Regions from separate parts of the Shewanella mangrovisoli genome, predicted to be linked through region 2. Evidence: predicted binding sites of a transcription regulator. Region 2 holds the regulator's gene; each other region holds the start of a gene.
What was found. Region 2 encodes sigma-54, which starts transcription at its own class of promoters, with help from an activator protein. Its sites were predicted from a motif close to GTTGGCACGNNNNTNGNNT; they were not measured.

Region 1 (5,384 bases), 150 kb from region 2:
TGATGGCAAAGTTTGCCTTACTGACACTGCTCACCCTAGGCACACTCATCAGTTTACCTAGCCATGCCACCACCCTCAGCACTGCGCAGCAGCAAGTGGTGAAATCGCACTTTGATAAACTGGCTCAGTCACAACAGCAGGCAGAAGAGCGCATGACTGAACAGCTCGACCAAGACTTTAGCCGCGAATTAGCGGAGCAAGAGCATCAACTGATGTGCCTGACTTGCCCTCGCTACGGCATGACCTTCGATATCAGTAGCAATGCCTGCTTACGCTCGTAAGCCAAATTAAAACGGAAAACGCGCGCTAAGCTCAGGATATTGCTGCTTTAAATCTTTGGGCTTAGTGCTAAATTTTTTACCCGCTGGTGTCGCCTTGCCAGACGGCATAAAAGGCAACTCCTTACCCGTTCTGTCTTCAAATAGTTGACCCGCGATCAAGTCGTAATCTTCGATAAAAGGATAGGCGTAGCCGTCTTTCTCAGGCCATGCCGATAGTTGCGCCAAAGTGTCAGGATTGGCAATCACCGCCTCGTAACGCACCTGCCCAAGTGAGATCAGAAACGCGCGAAACTCGGCAAAGGCATAATCGGAATCACAGCCCGTGATGATATAAGCCGCTCCCCACACCGACCATAAGTAGCTTCGGCGCATCTGTTGGCCAAACAATTTATCAAAAGCTTTTAACTCTTCGTCACTCAGCGCTGCCAACTTTTGCTTTAATGCCTGCGCTAAAGACTCCTGGGATTGCGCTGGCTCACTGCGGGTCACTAAGTCCCAAAATTCTACTTCTGTCATCACTTAACCTAATATTGAATGCCCAAGCAAAGGCGTATTCTACATGATAATACGGTTATGCTGGACTCAGTTCGGGGCTTTTCCTACACTTGCTCCACTTAAAATAACCAATAAACCCAAGTCAATGCCTAAACGTCTTATTCTACTGATTGCCCTCTACACCCTCTTTGCCGTAGTCGCGCTACTGCGTGCCGTTGCTACTGGTTCGTTCGATCTCTTTAGCTTAGGCGTTTTGCCAGTGTTGTTTGGCATACTCACTCAGGCGCCTTGGTCTAGCTTAGTGCTGAAAATTTATATTGGATTACAGACCTTAGGCCTGTCGGCATTGGGGATTACTGCGATTATCGCCTATCAAATTACCCCGCAGGACGTAAAAGTGGTGGTTGAAGGCCACAACATCCCTATGTTGCCCTTAGTCTTAAGCATCATCGCCTTGTTATCTGTGCAGTATTGGATAGCCTTTTCCCGCGTCAGCCATAATTATTTAACCGCAAAGGTAAAAGCATAAGCCTGTTTATTGCTAAGCCCTTGTTTATAGCCTAAGTTAACGGCTCCCTAAAAGACCTGATAAAGCCAGCCACTATGACTCATTTATCGCCCAGCGAACTCTCGATTCTCATTGTTGAGCCATCGGAAACCCAGCGCCGGATTATCATCAAGCGCTTACAGCAAGAAGGCATTATCAGCATCCAAAATGCGGCTGATTTGGCTCAAGCGAAAGAATTGATAGCACGCCACAAACCGGATCTCATCGCCAGCGCCATGTATTTTGAAGATGGCACCGCGACCGAGTTTTTAAGCTACCTGCGCACCAACAGTGAATACAAAGACATTCAATTTATGTTGGTTTCGAGCGAATGTCGCCGTGAGCAATTGGAGATTTTTCGTCAGTCTGGCGTGGTCGCAATTCTGCCAAAGCCCTTTAATGCCGAACACTTAGGCAAGGCGTTGAATGCAACTATCGATTTACTCAGCCATGATGAGCTCGACCTGAGTCACTTCGATGTACACGACGTGCGTGTGCTCGTGGTTGATGACAGCCGCATGGCCCGCAATGTGATTAAACGTACAATTGGCAACCTTGGGATCAAGCAGATCACCGAAGCGGAAGATGGTGCTCAAGCCATTGAGTTAATGCGTAATAATATGTTTGACCTGATTATTACCGATTACAATATGCCCAGTGTCGATGGTCTGGCACTCACCCAATTTATCCGTAATGAAAGCCAGCAATCCCATGTGCCTATCCTCATGGTGTCTTCCGAGGCAAATGATGCTCACTTGAGCAATGTCTCGCAGGCGGGCGTCAATGCGCTGTGTGATAAACCCTTCGAACCCAAATTGGTGAAGCAGCTCTTATATCAGTTGCTCGAAGAATAAAACCTAAGTCACGAACGGGGCAAATATTCTGCATTTTTGTTACTTATAGGACACAAGCCCGCAGCAAAGGGCTTTCCAACGGCTAAACCTTGTGGCATGTTAGGCACGCTGACTTAATAAATCTACGGAAAGAAGAGACAATAAAGATGAACAAAACTGAACTTATTGCCAAGATTGCAGAAAATGCCGATATCACTAAAGCTGAAGCAGCACGTGCATTGAAATCTTTCGAAGCAGCTATTACTGAATCAATGAAAAACGGTGACAAGATCTCTATCGTTGGATTTGGCTCTTTTGAAACCACGACTCGCGCAGCTCGTACTGGCCGTAACCCACAGACAGGTAAAGAAATCCAGATCGCTGAAGCCACTGTGCCTAAGTTTAAAGCGGGTAAAACCTTGCGTGATAGTGTGAACTAATTCGCTCGACATCATTCTATAAAACGCCTCCTTTGTGGGGCGTTTTTTTTGCCCTGCGAAAAGCATGAAAGATGATTTTTTGCACAAATACAGTGCGCGCACCGCTCCATTTTTGAGCATTTTAAAACATTTTATTAACAATGATTTTGTAACCATTTGTTTTTAATGATGTTCAAATAATGGCATGTGATTAGCAATTCCCTTATCAGAAAAAACCATGATGCACCAATGTCACCCGCTCGGTGGTGACATGAGTGAATCGATAAATAAGTCAATCGAGGGGATGAGAATGAGAAAATCACTGTACAGCGTTTTGGCATTATCGACGGGATTGTTACTAACCACCAACGCCTTTGCGGCGGTGTCCGGCAATATTGGCGGCACGTCTAACTATCTATGGCGCGGGGTCACTCAAACCAATGACTCGGTCGCAATCCAAGGAGGCATAGACTATAGCCATGACTCTGGATTCTATGCCGGCACTTGGGCATCGAATGTCGACTTTGGCGACGATACCAGTTATGAGCTAGATCTCTACGCAGGCTACGGCGGCAACATCACCGAAGACCTCAGCTACGATATTGGCTACCTTTACTATGCCTATCCAGATGCTGAAGGCAGCATCGATTTTGGTGAACTGCATGGCGCTATCACCTGGAAATGGTTTGAACTCAGTTACTCACAGGTGATCAATGCGGGTGATGATGTCGCAGCCGAACCATTAGATAACAAGGACATGAGTTACCTTGCTGCCACGGCATCTTTCCCGCTGACGGATAAACTCAGCCTGTCTTTGCACTACGGCTACTCCAGTGGCGATGTGGTTGAATCTTGGTTTGGCGAAGATAACTACGCAGATTACAACGTTACTCTGAGTGCCGATACCAGCATGGGAACCGTCTCATTTATGGTGTCGGATACAGATCTGCAGGGTGATGATGCCAAGGTAGTTTTAGGCTATTCCTACGGCTTTGATTTATAAAATTAAGCGCGAGTAAAATATAAACGCCGCAATAATCGCGGCGTTTTTTATTAGGCAATTACGGCGCGATTCGATTTACGCGCCGATACCATCTTCTCAATGTACTCTACGATGGGTTCAGTGACCGAGATCCCCGTGGTCTGTTCAATCCCTTCAATACCGGGCGCCGAGTTCACCTCAAGGATCAAGGGACCGCGATTCGAACGTAAAATATCGACCCCTGCCACCACTAAGCCCATGGCTTTCACTGCAGCGACCGCCATCTTGCGCTCCGCAGGGGTGATTTTGACTTTCTCACCACAGCCACCTAAGTGCAGGTTAGAGCGAAAATCTCCCTCAGGCCCTTGGCGCTTCATCGAAGCCACCACTTTATCGCCGACCACAAAACAGCGAATATCGCTGCCGTTGGACTCCTTAATATATTCCTGCACCATAATATTGGCTTTCAGCCCTAAAAAGGCTTCGATCACGCTCTCGGCGGCGGTTTTGGTCTCGGCCAACACCACGCCAATCCCTTGAGTGCCTTCCAGCAACTTAATCACTAAGGGCGCGCCGCCCACCATGTTAATCAAATCGGGAATATCATTGGGTTTATTGGCAAATCCAGTAATAGGCATGCCAATACCTTTGCGGGAAAGCAATTGCAGCGCGCGTAACTTGTCCCGTGAACGCGCGATTGAAATAGAGTCGTTGGCGGCAAATACCCCCATCATTTCAAACTGGCGCACTACGGCGCAGCCGTAAAAGGTCACGCTGGCGTGAATGCGCGGGATAATGGCATCGAACCCCGTTAACTCTTGGCCTTGGTAATGAATGCTCGGCTTGATGGAGTTGATATTCATGTAGCAATTCAAGGTATTAATAACCACAGCCTCATGACCACGGCTCTCGCAGGCCGCCACGAGGCGTCGGGTGGAATACAACTCAGGGAACTGGGATAAGATACCTATTTTCATTGCCAAATGACCAAATTAAACACTGTGATTGAAGCTCTGTGCACACGGCATCAGAAAGGGGCGCTGATATTTGTCTATTGCTGAGTGTAAAGCAAGAAAATATTCCTCACCAGACGAAAACCTCAGCCTTAGCCAAACGTAAGATAATCTTCACAATTTAGGGTCATTATTTTGTAAGTAGTGGAGTAATGTACTTGGCCTCAAATTCGCTCGCTTCTAAGGGCCGCGAAAATAAATACCCTTGGAGTACATTGCAATTTCGTGCGGTGCAAAACTCGGCTTGTTCAGCCGTTTCAATGCCTTCGGCAACCGATGTCACGTTAAAACCATAGGCGAAATTGAGTAATGCCGCGAGTAACCGCGTATCTTTGTCATCCTTATCGTAGGAGGCAATAAAGCTCTTATCAATTTTTAATACACTGATTGGAAAGAGTTTTATATGTTCTAGGGATGAAAAGCCTGTACCGAAGTCATCGAGTGCGAATCGCACTCCAAGTTGCGCAATTCTATCGAGCACCTTGGCATGTTCATGGGGTTCTTCAATTAAGCTGTTTTCGGTAATCTCAAGCTCTAGCGCTTTCGCATCTAATCCGGTCACCTCGAGGGCATGGACAATTTTTTCATATAGATCAATGTGTCCAATTTGCGACGCCGACAGATTCACCGCAGTGGTAAAGCTATGTCCAACGGGGGTTAGCCGAGTGAGCCATTCCTGCGCTTGACGGCAGGCTTCGATAAGCACCCAGTCACCGATTTCTTCCATCAGACCAATTTCCTCTGCAATAGATAGGAATTGATCCGGTGCAATCAAACCATCTTGCGGATGCAACCAACGGATTAACGCCTCCAT
Region 2 (5,384 bases):
TGACATGCACAAACATACCGCTATTGAGGGCATGGCTCAGTTGGTCGAGACGTTGTTCGACTTGTAAGCTGTCTGAGGCTTCTACAGGCATGTTTCCTCCAAGGTGGCGACGGTGGATGGGTGGCGTTTGGTTGTTGAGGACTTAAGCCAAAGCGCAGCAGTACATTGTAATTGAGCGCACGGGAGGGCGTCGAGTCACAAATGTGTTTTACTGGTATAAGGTGCTGAAATCAAAACCAAACAGGGTACTGAATAACGGCAGGGAGCATCGAGGTGAGATGTCGGGGCTATTAGCAGGCTTCGTCGAACTTAGCGTCGATAAGCGCGCAAATGGCATTGAGCGCGGGCTCGGCATCAGGGCCTTCGGCTATCAGGGTAATGGTTTTACCCATGCCAGTTTCTAGCATAAGGAGCCCTAAAACACTGGCGGCAGAGGCCTGTTTCTCACCTTGGATCAGCGTAATGCTGGCATCAAACTCAGACGCAAGCACCACGAGCTTAGTGGCGGCGCGGGCATGTAAGCCTAGTTTATTGCAGATGGTGACTTGGCGCTCAAGCTTTGGCATGACTTAACTCTCGGTGGCGGGCATTCACTTTGTGTTTGCCGTTGCTAAAGCGTTTAGCCAGTTGCTCGGCCACGTAAACCGATCTGTGTTGACCGCCGGTACAGCCGATGGCGATGGTCAGATAGCTGCGGTTATTACGCTCTAAGTGGGGTAACCAAGTCTCGAGTAAATTCTCAATTTGCCAGATGAACTTATTAACCAGTGGCTGGCGATTTAAAAACTCTGCCACAGGTTCATCTAAGCCGGTGAGGGGGCGCAACTCAGGCTCCCAATGGGGATTGGGTAAAAAGCGCACATCGAACATAAAGTCGGCTTCGGTTGGCATACCATGCTTAAAACCGAAGGACTCGAAGTTGATCACCAGTTCCTTATCGACACTGCCAAGCAGGATTTGCCGTACTTGGTCGCTGAGTTCATAGATATTCAGATTCGAGGTATCTATGTAGTGATCCATCTGCTGTGACAGGGGCTCGAGCAATTTGCCTTCAAGCTTAATAGCTTCTTGTAGTGATACTCGGCTCTTAGATAAGGGATGTAAGCGCCGAGTCTCGCTGTAGCGCTTTAACAGTACTTTATCGCTGGAATTTAAGAAGAAGCTGGTAAGTTCAGTGCCCTCTGGCAGGCTGGCGAGCTGTTTGACGAGTACCTTGTCTTGCTCCGGCAGGTTACGCACGTCGACGCTGATGGCGACGAGATCGTTACTGCCCTTGAGCTGTTCGAGTAAGCTGCCAATCAGCGGCAAAGGAAGATTATCGACACAATAGTAGCCGAGATCTTCAAGCACTCTCAGTGCGACCGATTTGCCTGAGCCTGAGCGCCCTGACACTATGACCAGTTTCATCCAGTGATTACCTGATAGAGTTCCGTTTCATCATGCGTCTTGCGCAATTGCTTCAATATTTGCTTGTCGCTGAGCTTTTCAGCCATGCAGGACAAAGTGCTTAAGTGCTGTTGACATTGGTCAGCAGGCACCAGCAGCGCAAATAAAATGTCGACAGGTTGTTTATCGATAGCATCAAAGGCTATCGGCTCCTCACATTTCACCAATATGGCTATGGGTTGTGTTATATCGGTTAATCGACCATGTGGAATGGCGATGCCGTTACCTATACCTGTGCTCCCCATCTTTTCGCGCGCCACTAGGCTTTCGAAGATCTCTTGAGATGAGAGGGTGGGGTACTGGGCAGCGGCTAAGTCGCTGATAAGTTCCAGTACCTTTTTCTTACTGCCCGGAGTGGCGCAGGTCGTGCATTCCGGCCGCAGTATGGTACGAAGTTCCATTGCTAGTGTTTTGTTAACTTCTCTTTGTGTTTAATAACCTGACGATCAAGCTTGTCGATCAGGACGTCTATGGCAGCATACATATCTGCATGCTCTGAAGTCGCGAAGACTTCACCACCGGTGAGGTTGATTCTCGCTTCGGCAATTTGTTGCATTTTCTCAACATTGAGCACAACGTGCACATTATTGATCTGTTCGAAATGACGTTCAAGTTTTGAAAACTTTTCCTCAACATAAGCCCGTAACGATTCAGTAATCTCGATATGGTGTCCACTCAGGTTTATTTGCATATAAACGTCCTCCGATTTCCACTTTAGGCTATAAACTTTTACGCTGATTGGAAGGGGGAATAAGCATCGCCTCTCGGTACTTCGCAATGGTTCTGCGCGCAACGTTAATTCCCTGTTCTGCCAGAAGCTGCGCCATCTTGCTGTCGCTTAATGGTTTTTTCTGGTTTTCCGCTGCAACCAGTTTCTTAATGAAGGCTCTGATTGCCGTGGATGAGCACTCACCGCCATCATCAGTCCCGACGTGGCTTGAGAAGAAATATTTTAGTTCAAAAAGTCCCTTTGGGGTATGCATGTATTTTTGTGTGGTCACCCGTGAAATGGTGGACTCATGCATCTCTACCGCCTCGGCGATATCGTTTAGGACCATAGGTTTCATGGCTTCTTCACCGTATTCGAAGAAACCCTGTTGGTATTGCACTATGCAGTTTGCCACCTTGAGCAGTGTTTCGTTACGGCTTTCAAGGCTTTTAATAAACCACTTGGCTTCTTGCAGATGCCCGCGGATAAATTGGCTATCGGCTTGGCTTTTGGTGCTGCGCGCCATGGCTGCATATTGCTGATTTACATTGATTTTTGGCATGCAGTCCGGGTTTAACTCGACCACCCAGCGACCATTTTTCTTCGACACCGACACATCGGGGATGACATATTCTTCATCGACAGGGGTGATGAGCAAACCGGGGCGAGGGTTTAAGGTTTGGATGAGGGCAATGCTCTCGCGCAGATCATCTTCCTTAAGCTTGGTTTTACGCATCAACAACCTAAAGTCGCGGGCAGCGATCAGATCTAAATGATCTTTGATCAACATACGGGCGTTTTCGAGGTGTGGGGTATCTGGCGAAAAATGGGAGAGTTGGATAAGCAGACATTCGCTTAAATCCCTTGCGGCGACACCGACGGGATCGAAGTGTTGAATGCGCTTGAGTACGGCTTCGACTTCATCCAGTTCTATCTCGGGATTGCCCATGGCCTCGAGGATATCTTCAGTACTTTGAGTGAGATAACCTTGATCGTCAATGGCATCAATAATCGCGGTGGCGATGGCTAAATCGGTTTCAGAGAAGGGCGTGAGGTTTTTTTGCCATTCTAAATGTTCGTACAGGCCTTCACTGGTTTCCCCTTGGAAGGGCATGTCATCTTCACGGCTAGCGCCAGAACCTGAGTTTGGCGATGCGGTAAAGACTTCATCCCAAGTGGTGTCCATGGGGAGTTCTTCGGGCAGGGATTCTTTGGTCAGCGACTCGGCAATGTCTACGGTGGAATTATCTTGTTCCTGTGGCTGAGCTGTCGTTTCGCTAAAGTCGGTATCGGCGATATCTTGCTTACGTTCGGTAGGCGCGTCGAATTGCTCCTCTTCCAGCTCGAGAAGAGGATTAGAGTCTAAGGCTTGCTGGATCTCTTGCTGCAGTTCCAATGACGACAATTGCAACAGACGAATGGCCTGTTGAAGTTGTGGCGTCATGGTTAACTGTTGACCCAGTTTGAGCTGGAGTGACGCTTTCATGTTACCGCTGATCCCTACGTTATTATTTTGAATTTAGGCCGCTTGTTATCATATTGATGGCGCTTACTAAGCCAAAATTCAAGGCTAATTGGCTCTGTTTAAGTAACTATAGCCTGAATTGTTCACCTAAGTACACAGCCCTAACTTGCTGATTGTCTAAGATCTCTGCGGGAGTTCCTTCGGCAATCAGGTTTCCGTGACTGACAATGTAGGCATGTTCACAGACGTCTAAAGTCTCGCGCACATTGTGGTCTGTGATCAGTACCCCAAGGCCTCGGCTCTTGAGTTGTTCGATGATTTTCTTGATATCGATAACCGAAATCGGGTCGACACCGGCGAAGGGTTCATCGAGCAGAATAAACTTAGGATTGGCCGCTAAGGCGCGGGCAATTTCGACGCGGCGACGTTCACCGCCCGATAACGACATGCCTTGGCTATCGCGAATATGGGTGATATGGAACTCTTCGAGCAGATGTTCCAGCTCTTCTTCGCGTTGGTCGCGATTGAGCTCTTTACGGGTTTGCAGTACCGCCATGATATTGTCGTGCACTGTCAGCTTGCGAAAGATACTGGCTTCCTGTGGCAGGTAACCAATGCCTTTGCGGGCGCGCAGGTGCATGGGATCGGCGGTTAAATCATCATCGTCGATAAAGATATGGCCTTTATCGCTTTTGACTAAGCCCACGACCATGTAAAAGGTGGTGGTTTTACCCGCACCGTTTGGGCCGAGCAGGCCGACGACTTGACCCGTTTTGACCGTCAGGCTGACATCTTTCACAACCTGACGACTCTTATAACTCTTAGCGAGATTCTGTGCTTTTAAGGTGATTTGGGTCATTTAGAATCCTGTTTTTTCACAGGTTTGTCCGCAGGCTGATTCTTGAGTTCTTCCTGATAGTTGTCAGGTTGAATAATGGTAATCACGCGATCATCGCCGCTACCTGTGCTCTCAGCGATCAGTTTTTGCTGAATAATATCGTAACGGATGAGGTTACCCGTCACTTGGCTACCCGCTTGGTCTAGGGTCGCTGAGCCTGTTAAGGTCAGGGTGCGGGTCGCCATTTCGTAGCGAATTTCTTTGGCGCTAGCCGAAGCTGGGCGTCCATCGTCGAGAATTTGGCTGTAAGTCGCAGGGTTACCCGTTGCCACTAAAATCTTGCTGTTTTCCCCTTCGGCAGAAAATGCACGTAGTTGATCTGCATGGATTTTAATCGAGCCTTGGGTGACTTCAACCGGACCGAAGAAAATGATCTGATTGTTTTTAATGTCCGCAGTTTGGCTAACGGCTTTAATTTTCACTTCTTGCTGTAAGTCACCGACCTTGGCGAAGGCACTCATGCTGGTGATTAGCATTAGGCCGGCAAGTAATATGTTATTTTGCTTCATAGGTTCCTACTACCTGACTGGTCAATTGCACTTCCTGCGCGTTAAGGTCGGCATAAAGGCCTTGCCCTTGAATATTAAAATCTTTCCCTGTGACGTAAATGATGCGGTCAGAGGTCATTATCATAGTGTTGAGATCGAGTTCTAAAAAACTGGTGGACAATGTCTGTATGGGTTCACCAGGGCTGATGGCATCGATAATAACATTATTTTCTAATACAACCTTGCCGGTATCTTTGTTGAGTCGACCTTGGTCGGCTCGGATCTGCCATTTTGCTTTACCTTGGTCGGGATAGACAAGATAGACGGGCTCAGTAAAGTCGGTTTGGTTTTTCAGCTCATAGTGTTCCATGTGCTTTG
Region 3 (5,384 bases), 180 kb from region 2:
CCCCGCCTCGAGGCAAGTACTGCCCGAAGGGTGCAGCAGTGTATTATGGCGAAATACCGCCGCAATCCTTGTTCCATCTGGCATTGAGAGGCGTTTAAGCGGTTCGCCGATACACCATTTGTTTTCACTCAGATGGTACACAAACACTTCCCACTCGCTGCTAGGGTAAATTTCAACCCCAGAGCGTGAAATCGGCAACGGCTTAGGTGGCAACTCAACCTTAGCTAAACGTGCCGCCGTGGTGAGGGACGCCCCTTGTACTAGCAGTGACACTAACACCACGAAGAATGCCAAGTTAAAGTACAACTGCGCCCCCGGTAATCCCGCCATCATAGGGAATACCGCTAAAATAATCGGCACGGCGCCACGCAATCCGACCCAAGAAATAAACCAGCGGTCACGGCTGCTAAAGCTCTTAAAGGGCAGCAAGCTGAGCCATACGGCTAACGGTCTGGCAAACAGGATCATCCCAAAGGCTAACGCTAAGCCCGGTAACCAAATATCCAACAAGTCAGACGGTGTGAGCAGCAGCCCTAATACGAGGAACATACCGATTTGGCTAACCCAAGTCATGCCATCCAATACGTTTAGGATGGCATGGCGACCACGGGTAGGCTTGTTGCCGAGGAAGAGACCGACGAGATAAATCGACAGAATGCCGCTACCGCCGAGTTTGTTCGAGGCGGCATAAATCATCAGACCGCCACTGAGCACTAAAATCGAATACAAGCCTTCGGCAAGCTTGCTTAGATTCACCAACTTCCACAGCAGCCAACCGCCGCCAAGACCGAGGAAAATCCCCAAGCCAAACTGCTTGATAAAGCTTATCAGCATAAAGCTTACGGATAACTCGGCGTCCACATTAGCGAGGATGGCAATCAGGGTCACGGTTAAAAACACCGCCATTGGGTCGTTACTGCCCGATTCGATTTCCAGCGTCGCGCCAACACGCTCGTTAAGGCTACGGCCCTTTAATAGCGAGAATACCGCCGCCGCATCAGTGGAGCCGACAATTGCCCCCACCAGCAAGCCTTGCAACCAGTGTAAGTCAAATAACCATGCGGCCATTACGCCCGTGATACTAGTGGTGATAGCGACCCCAAAGGTCGCCAGCGACAATGCTGGCCACAGTGCCACCCTAAAGCTCGCGACCCGCGTGCGCATACCGCCATCGAGCAAGATAATGGCTAAGGCTAAGTTACTGACAAGATAAGCGGTTGAGTAGTCGTCAAACAGAATACCGCCGGGACCATCCTCCCCGGCTAAAATCCCTACTGCGAGGAAAATTAATAAGATAGGGATACCCAAGCGCGAAGACACGGGACTTAACAAAACACTCACAGCGGCAAGCAAGGCACCGATCAGAAAAAAACTATTGATGGAATCTGCATCCACACATGCCTCCTTAAATACAAGAGTGTTTAGTTAAACGATAAAGAAATCACCTAGATTAAAAATGACTCAATTGAAAATTTTTGTGTTTCTATACTAGCATAAAAAATGCAAATTAATGGAGTTTTAAATATTAAATTTCAAACATCTACATCCAAATCCTCAGTGAAAGACCATTTTGACTAACTTTTACATAAAAACCAGTACAACCATAAACACCTACCGAACATGAACTCAAGCTCATAAACAAGATAAAACCTTTATTTATCAATACATTTAAAAATAGCATTCCATATAAACTCACTGTATACCGCCAAAATCGCCAGGATAACTATATAAAAATATGCCGTATTCGCTAAAAGTCAGCTTAAGTCCAGTTAAACTCTGCAATAACTTGAAAGCATAGATAAAATCACCTTTCCCATTGTGTTATCGACATACAAGCCTCTAAAGATGTCATAAAGACAATCACTGTCATATCAACAATCAATATTCAGTATCAAAAAGACAATCAAGCATAGAGTGAAATTTATATTCTTCTTTATTTTCAACAACAAAAAGGCTTGGCACGTATTACGCAATAGCAGGTGAAACGTATCAAAATGACGTTGCATCAAGGAGACTTATGAGCAAACAAAAACTCACCGCTATCGCACTGCTTATTGTGCTGATTGCTTCATTCACTGTGCTGCTGAGCATAGGCAGTGAAATTTATCGGGAAAAACCGCCAATCCCCACTGCATATACCGATGTAAATGGTCAGGTTGTGTTTAGCGAAAATGATATCGAACAAGGTCAATTGGTCTGGCGCTCCATGGGCGGCCATCAACTGGGTTCGGTTTGGGGACATGGCTCTTATGTTGCCCCGGATTGGACTGCCGACTGGTTACACAGAGAAGCCGAAGCTTGGCTCGATATTCGCGCAGAGCAGCAATATCAAACGCCGTTTGCCCAATTAAACTCCCAACAAAAAGCTGGGCTTGAACAAGCCTTAAGGGAAGATTTACGCCATAACAGCGTCGAGCCACAGGCCGATGGCACAGTGCTGATCCGCTTGTCCGACACTCGTATCGAGGCGATAGATAAGGTCGAGCAGCATTATTTATCCCTGTTTGGGAGCGATCCGGAGCTTAGCAACCTTCGTGAACAATACGCCATGAAAGAAGGCACTGTGCCCGATCTAGCGCGCCGCGAACAACTCAATGCGTTCCTCTTTTGGGGAGCCTGGGCGGCAATCACCGAGCGCCCCGATGCCCCCTATACCTACACCAATAACTGGCCCTTCGATCCCCAGCTAGGCAATACACCGACCTCGGATAATATCGTTTGGTCGATACTCAGTATTGTGACCTTAATTGCGGGGATTGGCGGATTGATCTGGCACCATGCGAGCGGCAAGCATGAGAGTCTGCCCAAGCCCTCGGAGCAAGATCCGCTGTTTTTCACTAAACCCACCGCCTCACAAAAAGCCGTCGGCAAATACTTCATCACGGCAATTGGTCTGTTTTTACTGCAAATTTTACTCGGCGGGATCACGGCCCACTATGCGGTTGAAGGCCAAGAGTTTTACGGTTTACCGATTTCGGAAATACTCCCCTACTCAGTGACTCGTACCTGGCACACCCAGTTAGCGGTATTTTGGATAGCCACGGCCTGGTTAGGCACAGGGCTGTATATTGCTCCCGCCTTATCGGGTTATGAGCCGAAATATCAACGTCTCGGCGTTAACGTACTCTGGGTAGCCTTGGTCGTCGTGGTACTTGGCTCGATGGCGGGCGAATGGATTGGGGTGCAGCAGTATTTTGACCTCGACATGAACTTCCTCTTTGGTCACCAAGGATATGAGTACATCGATCTTGGCCGAGTATGGCAAATCTTACTCCTCGTCGGATTATTGATTTGGCTGGCTTTAGTCACCGCCGCCATCAAACCCGCTCTTAAAGTGCAAGGCGAGATGCGCCCTGTGATTTGGGTACTCTATGCCTCCTGTGTGGCGATTGGCTTGTTCTATGGCGCCGGCCTCTTTATGGGTAAACACGCCAACTTAGCGATTGCAGAATATTGGCGTTGGTGGGTTGTACACCTGTGGGTTGAAGGCTTCTTCGAAACCTTTGCCACCGCCGTTATCGCCTTGATGTTGGTACGTTTAGGGTTAATCCGCGGTCGCAGTGCCAACGGTGCGGTGTTATTCACGACAGTGATCTTCTTAACAGGAGGTTTGATTGGCACCCTACACCACCTCTACTTTACTGGCACACCCACCTCAGTGATCGCTTGGGGCGCCATCTTCTCCGCCTTAGAAGTCGTCCCCCTCGCCATAATTGGTTTTGAAGCGATGGAAACCTACCGTCTGCGCAAAGCCAGTGGCTGGATGCAACGTTATCATTGGGCGATGATGTTCTTTGTGGCGACCGCGTTTTGGAACTTAGTCGGTGCAGGTATGCTGGGCTTTTTAATCAATCCACCTATCTCGCTCTATTACATTCAAGGATTAAACACCACGGCCACCCACGGTCACGCCGCCTTTATGGGCGTGTACGGTATGCTGGGCATGGGCTTGATGCTCTTCTGTCTGCGGGGCCTCACCGGCAATATGCAGTGGAATGACAAAATGCTCAAGGGCGCCTTCTGGAGCCTCAACATTGGCCTAGCGGCTATGGTGTTTATGTCGTTATTGCCCGTGGGGATTACGCAGTTTTTTGCCGTCATCGACCATGGATATTGGTTCGCCCGTTCGCCAGAAGTGATCCATAGTCCACTGGTTGAAAGGCTGGTTTGGATGCGCATGTTTGGGGATGTCATCTTCAGCATCGGCGGTCTCTTAATGGGCGCCTTCTTAATCGATTTGATCAGAAAAGCCCTGAATAAACCTGCCAAAGTACAACAGGAAGTCTTACAACCCCATCACTAACGACAGCGATTAATCCGATCTGACCAAGGTGTCGTTTAGGCACCTTGGTTGCTTAGTTTGATGGCCTGCGCCGTTTATCGTTTACCACGCTTTTATAGCCATACCACAATAACGGTTAGCAGTGTCTAAATAACCTGTGTCAATATAACAATCAATGCTATAAATCAGGGGAACCTCGCTGCTGGAGTTTTTATGGCCCTTAGTCAAACCGACCTTACCCGTATCGCACTGGACATTACCTCAGGTTTAGCCCACAGGGACCGCTTCTCACGCTTGCTCGATACGGTGAGAGCTAACCTGCACTGTGACGCGGCAGCGCTACTGACCTTCCATGGACACTATTTTACCCCGCTGGCTATCGACGGTTTGAACGAGGATGTGCTCGGCAGACGCTTTATCCTGAATGAACATCCAAGGCTTGAGGCCATTGCCCGGGCGGGCGATATAGTGCGCTTTCCCGCCGACAGTGAACTTGCCGATCCCTACGATGGCTTGATCCCCAATCAAACCGGGGCATTGAAGGTTCATGCCTGTATCGGACTGCCCTTATTTGCCGACGAACAGCTTATCGGCGCCGTGACTATCGATGCCTTTAATCCCCTACAATTCGACCAATTCAGCAATACTGAGCTGCGCAGCTTAAGTGCGATTGCCGCTGCATCCTTAAGCAACGCCCTGCTGGTTGAAAAACTGGAGCGCATGGCACTCAATAGCCACTCGACCCATGTGCAGGAAAAAAGCCCGAACCTTAACCACGATGCCGAAATCATCGGTAACTCGCCCCAGATGCAAAGCTTGAATCGTGAGATTGAAGTCGTTGCCCATAGTGACCTTAACGTACTGATTTTAGGCGAAACAGGAACGGGCAAAGAGTTAGTCGCCCAGGCAATCCATCAAAAATCCGCGAGACAGCACAAACCCTTGGTTTATCTCAATTGCGCGGCGCTTCCTGAATCGGTTGCCGAGAGTGAACTCTTTGGCCATATTAAAGGCGCATTTACCGGTGCCATCAGCCATCGCAGTGGCAAGTTTGAAATGGCCGATAAGGGCACACTCTTTCTAGACGAGATTGGCGAGCTTC

Region 1: K0H60_RS03025 (TorF family putative porin) is a predicted target of sigma-54. The motif match lies at 2,775-2,793, and genes of this name have one in related genera.
Region 3: K0H60_RS04505 (nitric-oxide reductase large subunit) is a predicted target of sigma-54. The motif match lies at 1,955-1,973, and genes of this name have one in related genera.

The regions. Positions count from the first base shown of each region.
Region 1 covers NZ_CP080412.1:677,578-682,961, reverse strand. Annotated here, with positions in the region: gene K0H60_RS03050 (hypothetical protein) at 1-281, shown strand, start outside; gene K0H60_RS03045 (DUF4240 domain-containing protein) at 288-797, opposite strand; gene K0H60_RS03040 (hypothetical protein) at 922-1,305, shown strand; gene K0H60_RS03035 (response regulator) at 1,380-2,177, shown strand; gene K0H60_RS03030 (HU family DNA-binding protein) at 2,324-2,596, shown strand; gene K0H60_RS03025 (TorF family putative porin) at 2,886-3,578, shown strand; gene rimK (30S ribosomal protein S6--L-glutamate ligase) at 3,629-4,534, opposite strand; gene K0H60_RS03015 (putative bifunctional diguanylate cyclase/phosphodiesterase) at 4,701-5,384, opposite strand, start outside.
Region 2 covers NZ_CP080412.1:829,734-835,117, forward strand. Annotated here, with positions in the region: gene mgtE (magnesium transporter) at 1-91, opposite strand, end outside; gene K0H60_RS03660 (HPr family phosphocarrier protein) at 291-566, opposite strand; gene rapZ (RNase adapter RapZ) at 553-1,407, opposite strand; gene ptsN (PTS IIA-like nitrogen regulatory protein PtsN) at 1,404-1,847, opposite strand; gene hpf (ribosome hibernation promoting factor) at 1,850-2,137, opposite strand; gene K0H60_RS03680 (RNA polymerase factor sigma-54) at 2,166-3,641, opposite strand; gene lptB (LPS export ABC transporter ATP-binding protein) at 3,748-4,479, opposite strand; gene lptA (lipopolysaccharide transport periplasmic protein LptA) at 4,476-5,027, opposite strand; gene lptC (LPS export ABC transporter periplasmic protein LptC) at 5,014-5,384, opposite strand, start outside.
Region 3 covers NZ_CP080412.1:1,009,984-1,015,367, reverse strand. Annotated here, with positions in the region: gene K0H60_RS04510 (potassium/proton antiporter) at 1-1,395, opposite strand, end outside; gene K0H60_RS04505 (nitric-oxide reductase large subunit) at 2,018-4,303, shown strand; gene norR (nitric oxide reductase transcriptional regulator NorR) at 4,496-5,384, shown strand, end outside.